2 regions of the Virgibacillus kimchii genome follow, and region 1 is predicted to be linked to the other one. Evidence: riboswitches for the same ligand, from Rfam matches in the RefSeq annotation. Region 1 holds a riboswitch; the other holds the start of a gene.

The links. A riboswitch is a leader RNA that binds a small molecule or an ion and turns the genes downstream of it on or off. The one in region 1 is predicted to bind S-adenosylmethionine.
Region 2: linked by a shared signal. The riboswitch ahead of ACZ42C_RS16810 (OsmC family protein) and the one ahead of ACZ42C_RS12730 (cyclase family protein) in region 1 are both predicted to bind S-adenosylmethionine.

What each region holds. Positions count from the first base shown of each region.
Region 1 covers NZ_AP043951.1:2,650,089-2,655,638, forward strand. Annotated here, with positions in the region: partial or broken gene desA (Delta(5) desaturase DesA) at 67-1,118, opposite strand; partial or broken gene ACZ42C_RS12725 (DUF3231 family protein) at 1,275-1,785, opposite strand; SAM riboswitch class I at 2,650-2,751, shown strand; gene ACZ42C_RS12730 (cyclase family protein) at 2,911-3,663, shown strand; partial or broken gene ACZ42C_RS12735 (5-methyltetrahydropteroyltriglutamate--homocysteine S-methyltransferase) at 3,719-4,099, shown strand; gene ACZ42C_RS12740 (IS4 family transposase) at 4,255-5,484, shown strand.
Region 2 covers NZ_AP043951.1:3,478,134-3,483,683, reverse strand. Annotated here, with positions in the region: gene ACZ42C_RS16820 (Vga family ABC-F type ribosomal protection protein) at 1-1,100, shown strand, start outside; gene ACZ42C_RS16815 (sodium:solute symporter family protein) at 1,199-2,818, opposite strand; gene ACZ42C_RS16810 (OsmC family protein) at 2,851-3,318, opposite strand; SAM riboswitch class I at 3,450-3,563, opposite strand; gene ACZ42C_RS16805 (MarR family winged helix-turn-helix transcriptional regulator) at 3,833-4,270, shown strand; gene ACZ42C_RS16800 (ring-cleaving dioxygenase) at 4,264-5,205, shown strand; gene ACZ42C_RS16795 (flavin reductase family protein) at 5,216-5,550, shown strand, end outside.

The DNA of each region.
Region 1 (5,550 bases):
ATTGTCATTAAAAAAACCCTTCAATTTACCATTGAAGGGTTTTCCAGGAAAGGTCAGTAAGCAGGTTTATTTCTCCGGCAGGCCTGACCTCCCGGGAGTTATTTGGATGTTTGGTTTTCTATTGTTCAACAGTGTTTTGACTTCTCCGAAAGTGACAAACGACCTGCTCGCCTCATCATAAAGTCGGAAGCGGATTGATTTTAAACTGGATGCCAATGTAATCGTCGTTGCTTTCTTTAATGGCGGTGTGGATTCATGTGCATTCTCCAGGTTATAGTTTGGTACTCTTGGACTCAAGTGGTGGACATGATGGTAGCCGATATTTCCCGTGATCCATTGCAACACTTTCGGGAGCTTGTAATAAGAACTGCCATCTACAGCCGCTTTTACAAAGTCCCACTCCTCCTCATTTTCAAAGTAGGAATCCTCAAATTGATGCTGTACGTAAAATAACCAAATGCCCAGTGAACCTGATATGAATAAAATGGGAAGCTGGATAATCAAAAATGCCTGCCAGCCGACTGCCAAAATTAACAGTGTATAGATGCCGGCAATGGAAACATTAATTAAATACGTATTCATCCGTTCCTTTCGTCTTGCACCCTTCCTGTTAAAACGATTGGATAACAGGAAAAGGTAGAGTGGACCTAAGCCAAACATAATGATTGGGTTACGGTAGAGCCGGTAAGCCAATTTGCCCCAAAACGATGCAGCAGCATATTCTTCCACTGTCATTACCCATACATCGCCTGTACCCCGCTTGTCCAGGTTACTGCTTGTCGCATGATGAATCGCATGATCCCGTTTCCATTTTTCAAAAGCGAACAATGTGATAATACCGGTAATTGTCCCGACCAGCCGATTTGCTTTGCTGCTTTTGAAAAAAGAGCCATGTGTACAATCATGAAAAATAATAAATATCCGAATAACAAACCCTGATGCAACAACAGAAAGTGCAAGTGTAAGCCAGATGGATACGGATAAACTCTGGTATGCAAGGAACCAGAGCAAAAAGAATGGAAGTATCGTATTGATCAACTGAATAATACTTGCTTTCCTGTCGCATTTGCAAATGCCGCTACACTTTTTCTCAATTGTGCTTGTTTTTTTCTACTCATGTTTTCCTCCTAATAAGACTTTCTCTTTGGAATCTATATTAGGCGAAAATCAAGAGGGTTGGAAGACATAAATGTCAAGGGAGGTATATGACAAATGTCATGGGTTGTATGCTAATGAAAATAAAAGAGCAGACCCTAAAGTCCGCTCTCGCTGCCTTAACTCTCTTCGGTTTTATGATGATGAAGCGGAGGCGGTATCATCCATCCTTTTTCCTTGTTAAGCTGAAGAAACTTTGTTCCTAATGCAGCCTTTTGCGTATGAAATTGACCAAACATCATTCCTACATCTTCGCGAATGGACTGCCCCATTATTGTACTGCATGCGACCAACCCCGCTGCTATTTCAGCAGATATGGTTGCAGCAATTTCCTGATCCATAAAACGTGCACCATCAGGAATATCTTCCAATTTGGCTTGCGGACGCTCGGGTGGTGTTGGAGGCAAGCCCACACCATTTTCCTGCAGCAGCGTTTTGATTTCATTAACATGCTGCCTGTACTGCTGGATTGTTTCTTGTATCAATCTCTTCAGGTCCTCGTCACCAGCGTGGTTATATAACGTCTGGTGGCCCGCAATAGCTGCCTCTGTTGTCAATAAAGATGACCAGATACTGTATACCACCATAATGCATTGGTTCATCTGTTGGGTTTCCACTTAAAATTCCCATGGTAAACCTCCTAATCAAATTCATATTTTGTGTCACCTTTCTGCTTATCACAGGTTTATACTTCCTCCTTGGCAGGCTTATTATACATAATTATTTCGTGATTAGGATGTCATTGTTCTTTCAGCTGGCGCATCGATAAATCTGAAGTATGGGAGTACCAATCCCAATAAAGATACTGTACAAATAATCGTTCCAAACAAAATGTATAACGGTCTAATTCCCCACAGTTCGCTTAATAGTCTTCCGAGCAACACGCCAACCTTGTACTAAACTTTCTTAAAACCACCATTCATCGTACTTTCCACCGTGATGAAAATAATGAAATTAATTTTATAATATACTTAGAGTAAGGAAACGAGTAGCGTGAACTACCCGGTTCTAGGCAACTACAAACTGCATTAAGTGCAGCTGGCCGTTAAAACATGTTATCTAACTAAAAGAAGTAATCGCTGGCCTGGTGAGGGAGCGGTTACTTCTTTTACAGATAATGAAGTATTACCTTCCTTATCTGCATAAGTGCAACTAAGCACTTCATATGTCGTCATCCTACCCCCCTTCCCTAAGCTATCACGTGGCTTAAGGGACAAGGAACGATGACCAACCGCCACAATACCTATGTAGTTGCTAATTATATTTCACCATGTTATTCGTTTAGTTGGGGGAATAACGTGAATAATTGTTTGAACACAAATCAACTTATATCGGAATTTTAACCGTTATAGAATAATAACCTTATACTTACAGTAGATTGTTACATAATCTCATGAAAAAACTTTTGGAATGTAAGGTTTGGAAAATTTCCGTTGACAATTAATTTTCCAAAGTATATGATAGTATTCAATAACTTAATACTCCGGAGTACAATTCTTATCCAGAGAGGTGGAGGGACTGGCCCTTTGAAGCCTCGGCAACGGACTTTCACGAGTACTGTGCCAATTCCAGTAGCTTTATGCTAGAAGATAAGAAGAGAAGATACCTTAATTTGTGTATTCAACCCTCTTCTTGTCTATGGCAAAAGAAGAGGGTTTTTTATGTTCTTCGCTCTTTCCTGACTGCAGAAGGAAAGGGATGATTTCTTTTACTGAGCTTGCGGCCCTCTTAAAATACATTGATGAGGTGATCTTTATGACAACGGTAAAAACAGAAAACGAATTATGGAAGGCAATTGAATTATTGAAAGAGAAAGAATGGGTTGATCTTACACATACATTCGGGCCGGATTCCCCACATTTCCCGGCTTTTGAAGATGCAGAATTCAATACGCTTTTTACGCATGATGACGGTTTTTTTGCACAGCGGTTTAACTTTCCAGGGCAGTATGGCACACATATTGATGCGCCGATCCATTTTGTTCGTGATCAACGGTTTCTGGAAGAACTGAACTTAAAGGAAGTTGTTCTCCCGCTTGTCGTAATTGACAAATCGAAAGAAGCAGCAGAAAATAATGATTTTATTCTAACGAAGAATGACATTTTGGAATTTGAAAAAGAGCATGGACAAATAGAAGCAGGAACTTTTGTGGCATTACGGACAGATTGGCATAAACGCTGGCCGGACAAAAAAGCATTTGAAAATAATGACAAAGAAGGAAACAGTCACACGCCCGGCTGGGGAATAGATGCATTGAAATTTCTATTTGAGGAAAGGAACATCAATGCGGTTGGACATGAAACCTTTGATACGGATGCAGCTGTTGATTTACGTAAGAATGGATCACTCATCGGTGAATACTATGTCCTGGAACAGGATACATTCCAGGTTGAATTACTGACTAACCTGGATCAGCTTCCAGCAAAAGGCGAGGTAATCTTTAACATTAGCCCAAAACCGGAAAAAGCAACAGGATTTCCGGTGCGTTCTTTTGCTATTTTGCCATAAGCATTTATATTGATAGGATGCTTAAAAAAAATAAGATCAGGGAGAGAAAAATAATATGACAAAAACAATAGTAAAAGCTCCATTCAGAGCAGACCATGTAGGCAGTTTATTAAGACCGGGAAGAATTCACCAGGCTAGAAAGGATTATCAGAAAGGCAGCATTTCTGCGGAAAAACTCCGCGAAATTGAAACAGAAGAAATAAAAAAGATCATAAATAAACAAATTGAAGTCGGACTCGAGGCTGTAACAGATGGGGAAATCCGGCGCAGATTTTGGCACACGGATTTCCTGGAACATTTAAACGGTGTAGAGGGTTACGTACCGGAGCAAGGATTTCAATTTAACGGAGAGGAAACTGAGAGATATGATGTACGTGTGAATGGAAGAATTTCTTTTAACCCGGACCATCCACATGTGAAAGACTTTATCCAATTCCACTAGCGTTGCAGGAAAATAATATTAAAAAATCAAGTAAAATATTTTATTTGAAAGTTGGTAATATTAGATCTTTTCACTTTAAAATCCATTAAAAAAACCTTATAATTAGGGTATGGTAGTCCTGTCCAAATCCCTAACTATAAGGAGAAACCATGGACAATAATACCATAAAAACTGTATTCAAGGAATACATTCATCCATTAGATTCAAAGGTAATACAAAAAATGATTGATCATGCCGAAGTTGACAAATACGTCAAAAAGCTTGATGTACTTACGTTTACGAATGCTTTTATCTATGCCCAGTTAAAAAACTTAGATAGTCTGAAGCGGATAAGTGATACGATTAAACGAAAGAAAACGGTGCAAAGACTTGTTGGTATAGAGAGCATTAGTAAATCACAACTCTCTCGAAAAAATGGAGATATTCCACCCGAGATTTTTCAGGCGATCCTGCATCATTTAATTCAAAAGCTGCACCAAATACTTGGCCCAACAATGACAGACAAATCACTTGGAAAGCTTCATCTGATTGATTCATCGACCATTTCCATGTGTCTCAGCCAATATGAATGGGCAGATTTTCGGGAGACAAAAGCGGGAGTGAAGATGCATACTTCCATCGTCTTTTGTGATGATATCTCTTATCCAAATGATATGATACTTACCCCTGCAAGACCTGCTGATGAAACTCAGTTGGATTCATTAATTGTGCCGGATAAAGGGGTCCTTCATGTCTTCGATCGAGGTTATTTCAACTTTGCTAAGTTTGATTATTATTGTGAAAAAGGTATCCGGTTTGCCACAAGAATTAAATCGAATACTGTTGTAAATGTCATCGAGGAATTGCCGGTAGATGAGGATTCTTCAATCTCCAGGCATGCGATCGTGAAGATTGGAAACATGAAGAATCCGCTGCAGTTAATAGAAACTGTAGACAGCGAAGGGAACCAGATCCGAATTGTGTGTAACGATGCAACCGTCGGTGCACAGGAAATCAGTGATATTTACCGGCATCGCTGGCAAATTGAATTGTTTTTCAAATGGATAAAGCAACATCTGGTTATCAAAAAACTGTATGGAAAGAGTGAAAACGCTGTATACAATCAAATACTAATAGCTATGATTACTTTCTGCCTAACCCTGTTAATGAAAAACAAGTTGGGCTATGAAGGAACTTTAGTCGAAATGTTGCGTTGGACCCGTGATTTCTGGTCACAATCCATGACATTTTTTATTTCCGAATTATTCAGGAAACCAGAACGATCATCCAATGGACGACGAAGGCTGGACCACGAAAAGGTTTTTAATGAAACCTTGGCACAATACGAATCAGAGGAGGTTTTGCACTTAGATGATCTAAGCTACGATCCAGTTAACTAATAAATATATAAAATTCTAAAAATGGATGAAGGGCTACCTTTAAAGCATATTAACTTTTTTTCTCGA
Region 2 (5,550 bases), 830 kb from region 1:
ATTATTCAACATATGTTTTACAAAAAAACCTGGAAATAAGAAAACAGGAAAATGCTTATGAACAGTATGTGAAAAAGAAAAAACAACTGGAAAAAGCCCTGATTGAAAAGGAACAAAAAGCACAGCGGGCAACGAAAAAGCCTAAAAACGTAAGTACTTCAGAGGCAAAAATAACCGGAGCCAAGCCGTACTTTGCCAATAAACAAAAGAAACTGCGCAAGTCGGCAAAAGCCATTGAAACCCGGTTGGAAAAGATGGAAGGAGTAGAAAAAGTGAAAGATACACCACCTATTAAGATGAACCTTCCCAATGAAGAAACATTCAAAGGGAAAATCATCCTTCACGTGGAAAATGTAAGCGGAAAGATAAAGGAACGACTTCTCTGGAACGAAACCACCTTTCATGTAAGAGGCGGAGACAAGATTGCTATACTTGGAAAAAATGGAACAGGCAAAACGACACTTCTGAAAAAGATTATCAATGAAGCTGACGGCGTCACCAGCTCCCCTGTCATGAAAATTGGCTATTTCAGCCAAAATCTGGATGTACTTGATGTGAATAAATCCATTCTAAAAAACGTCAGTGAGACGTCCATACAAGATGAAACCTTTATTCGAACCGTGCTTGCCAGACTTCACTTTTACCGTGATGATGTCTATAAAAAAGTGGATGTATTAAGCGGTGGAGAGCGAGTAAAAGTAGCCTTTGCCAAATTGTTTGTAAGTGATATCAATACACTTCTTTTGGATGAACCGACAAATTTTCTTGATATAGAAGCAGTCGAAGCGTTGGAAACACTATTAAAAGATTACGAAGGAACGGCGCTAATCGTCTCTCATGATCGAAAATTTCTTGAAAACATTGCTTTACGTATTCTTACGATCGAAAATAAAGAGATTTCCTTATTCGAAGGCTCCTATCTGGAATACAAGAATTACGTACCTCATAAGGCAGATCCAAACGAAGACGAACTACAAGTAATTGAAACGAAAATTTCCGAAGTATTAAGTAAGCTCAGCATCGATCCTTCTGAACAACTCGATGAAACGTTTCAACATTTGATAGCACGAAAAAAAGAACTGGAAAATCGTAAAAATTAATGGTCGTAACGGAATCAGGCACATATTAAGCCAGCAGTTATGGAAATTGCTGGCTTAATATGCATTAAAATAATACGCTTGTATTCTTCTAAAATTAATTATTCATTTACTGCTTTTGCAACAGGTGGAACCTGCATATTCTTCGGTTTAATATAAATAATCCCTGTAATAAATAAAGAGAGAACAGCTGCAAAACCAAACAGCCCCAGCAAACCAACTTCATGCAGGACTTCAAAGAATACAACTGGCACTGCCACCAGCATCACACTGGCCAGGGCAGATGTCATTCCCTTCATAGATTTCGTATCAAATTGTAACATCCATTTTCCATAAGAAGTCACTAAAGTCACGATAAGAATCGTGGCAATATTGGTGGACATACCAATCCAAACCGGATGTATATCCAGGAAAAAGGAGGTTGGATGCCACCCGCCTAAATGGTACCAGATTAATCCTGACGCAAAACCGGTGAGCAGCGAGCTAACTACCGCACTCCTGGTTACCACCGGCCAAAATATCGCTGCAACAACAGGAGCAAAGGTAGCAGAATTTCTGACTGTCCATGCCAGCACATTCCACCAGGCGGATTGCTCTGTCCGGAGCAATCCAAATACGATCATCAACCCGGTTAAAAGAAGCAGCGACCATTTTGTATACTTGATCAATTGCTGGTTGCTTGCGCTTGGAAATACTGCACTACCAACATCTTTACCAAGACTTGTCGCCCCGGAAAATTGACACGGCCCGCCCCAGCCGAGTGCACAGGCCCAAACACCTAAGAAAAACAGACCAACCAGCGGTGCAGGCAATACTTCCATCAAATACTGCGGCAACGCGATTAATCCTAAATTTCCATCCGGAACAACAATAGCTGCAGCTAAACCGAATAATACACCGCAGATAATAAAAGGTATTCCCATGAAAACAGCACCGATCATTCCTTTTTTACCCTCTTCAGGTGTTTTACAGGATAAGGCCATCTGGAAAGCTGCCTGAGCCAAAATGACATTCACCAAAAATGTTCCAAACCAAGCGACAATCACTTGAAGGCCGGCACCGCCAAGCTGAAACATTTCCGGCCGATCGATCGCTAATTGCTGTAAACCTGCAATGCCGGGGTTGATAAAAAAGGCGATCATACCAACTATAAACATGAGCAAAAACATGATCGTATTCATGGATTGCGTAAAGGCAACCGACCACATCCCCCCTGCCTGCAGATAAATGAACAATAGTATGGCAGTAAAAGCAACTGAATAACTTAGTGAAATATCCGTAAACACATTCAATGCGGAAGCAAATGCAATTGCAGTGGCAACAGACCACATTGGAAATGCAAATGCTGTAATTGCACCGGATATCGCTTTAGCGCGCCTGCCGAATTTATCCCCGATCAGCCCGGAAACTGTTACCATCATTTTATTACGAAAAGGCTTAATCATAAGAAAAGCAATGATCAGTACCTGTACAGTTTCTGCTACACCATACCAGATGGCAGAAACCCCTGTCAGATAAGATAGTTCAACAATCGATATGTAGGTTGACCCGGAAAACAGTCCGGTAATACAAAAGGCCACCGTCCACCATCTGAAATTCCGTCCCCCAATAAAGAAGTTCTCCCCATTAGATGCCTTCCTTTTCGCCACATTACCGGCAATAATCAGTAAGAATGTATAAATAAGCGCAAAAGAAATCATCCAAACGCCATATGAAGTCATTATTTTCCCCCTCCAATAATACCTGCAGTTATTTAAACCTTTTTCCAATCAAGTTTAATCTCAATACCTGTATCCCGGAACAGATTGTAGGCAGGACACCTTTGTTTAACCAGACTCTTTAGTTTTGCAATGGATTCGGTACTTTCTTCTGTTTCAAAGAAAACCACATTCTTCACTTGATGGTAGTGCGGGCTCACGTCTGCAGTGCCTGCTATTCCACGTCGGTCAAGTATTCCCTCCGTTTCAGCAGAAATGTTATCGAAAGAAAAACCGATCTCTTCAGCTATCATTTCAATGACTATTAATATACATCCATTAAATGATCCCAATATATACTCCATTGGAGTTGGAGCTTTGTTTGTCCCGCCTAATTTTTCCGGTTCATCTACCGTAAAACTAAAATCTCTTATATTATTTTCATTGGCAAATTTTCCAATTCTGTTAGAAGACGCTCGAATGGTCCTGTGATTTTGGTTTTGTCTGCTTTCTGTCTGTTTCATCACTTTCCTCCTTTTTTCCTTTCATAGATTTGTTCATTTAGTTAGCACTTGATTTTATCCGCACGCAAAAACCCCCTTTTATCCAAAAGATAAAAGGGGGTTGGAAATTCGGCTTATAGAAAAACGTGCCCTTCTTATCTTTCAGACGATTGTCTGCTGGAATTAGCACCGTTTCACATGGTTTTACCTGTGAATGGTTGCTGCGGGCTCATCGGACCAGATTCCTCCACCGCTCTTGATAAGAATCTATTAAATTTGTTTACCATATTACATGGGAACCTTTTTAATGTCAACTATGTTTATAACGAAAGTATGAATAAAATGATGGCTTTGCCAAATACTCTAAACCTCTAATTCAGTTGAAAATACAATGACAGTGATAGGCTTCTGTATATTAGGAAAAATTTTTAAACATAAAGAATCGAAGTCATTGACAACTTTACTATAGTAGTTTATCATTGTATTTAATTCAAAATACATTAATTAAGATTAAATATATTTGAGGTGAATATAATTGGAAAAAGAAAATTTATCACTAAAAATATTTGTCGTCCTCATGAAATCCACAAAAACTCTTGAGGAAATCATTAAAAAAGATATTAGCAGCCACGGAATGAAAAGCTCGGATTTTATGGTACTGGAAGCATTGTACCATAAAGGCAGCCAGACTGTACGGGAAATATCAAATGCCGTTCTCATTAACACCGGATCCATTACCTATGTCATTGACAAGCTTGAAAAGAAAGGCTATGTCAAACGCAGACACTGTAAGGATGACCGCCGTGTCGTCTACATCGACATTACAGAGGATGGCACAAAGCTGATGGATGAAATTTTCCCCAAGCACCAACAGGTAATTGAGGAGTTGTTTGCAGACGTTTCCGAAGAAGATAAACAAACGGTGATTGATGTGCTCAAAAAAGTTGGAAAAAGAGGAGATAAATCATCATGAAGAAAACAGCAGGGATCCACCATATTACCGCAATTGTCGGTCACCCACAGGAAAACGTGGATTTTTATGCAGGTGTATTGGGCCTGAGAATGGTAAAAAAAACAGTCAACTTTGATGACCCGGGCACCTATCACTTCTATTTTGGGAATGAAGGCGGGAAACCCGGTACCATTATTACCTTTTTCCCTTGGGCAGATGCTCAGAAAGGAAAAATTGGGGATGGCCAGGTCGGCGTTACCTCCTATGCGGTTCCAGCCGGGTCACTCTCCTTCTGGAAAAAGAGACTGGAAAAATTCGATATTGACTATAATGCACAGGAGCGCTTTGGAGAAACTTATGTCACTTTCACTGACCCGCACGGGCTGAAACTGGAGCTCGTGGAACGGGAACAAGGAGAACAAAACACTTGGACAATTGGTGAAGTCACCCCTGATGTAGCAATCAAAGGTTTTGCAGGCGCCATTTTATATTCCTCCCAACCGGCTAAAACAGCAGCGCTGCTGGAAGATGTGATGGGGCTTGAAAAAGTTGGTGAGGAAGATGAATTCGTTCGTTTTCAAGCCTACGGAGATATCGGAAATATCATTGATGTAAAAATAACTGCAAACGGGCGCGGACAAATGGGTGTTGGCATGGTTCACCATATTGCCTGGCGTGCAGAAGATGATGAAGATCAATTGGGTTGGAAAAAACTTGTACAGCAAAATGGCTATATGGTAACACCGGTAAAAGACAGAAATTATTTTAATGCTATTTATTTCAGAGAGCATGGAGAAATTTTATTTGAAATTGCCACAGATCCTCCCGGGTTTGCTCACGATGAATCTTCCGAAACGATGGGGACTCAACTAAAGCTGCCGGAGCAATACGAACAATACCGCGGTCGCCTTGAAAAAACACTGATCCCTGTAGAAGTTAAGAACCTTGATGAATAGGAAGGATTTTATGATCACGATTGACCCCAAAGTAAAAACAGCAAGAGAGAATTATAAACTGTTAACCGGTACCATTATTCCAAGACCGATTGCATTTGTTACAAGCAGTAATCATAATGGTGTCATTAACGGAGCACCATTCAGCTTTTTTAACGTAGTTTCATCCGACCCTCCAATGATTTCACTGGCGATTCAGCAAAGAGACGGATCTCCTAAAGATACGGCGAGGAACATTATGGGGGAGAAAGAATTCGTTGTGCATAGTGTTGATGAAGAACGCGTAGATAAAATAAATATAACAGCTGCCTCCCTGCCCGCAGATCAAAGTGAGATTGATAAAGCAGG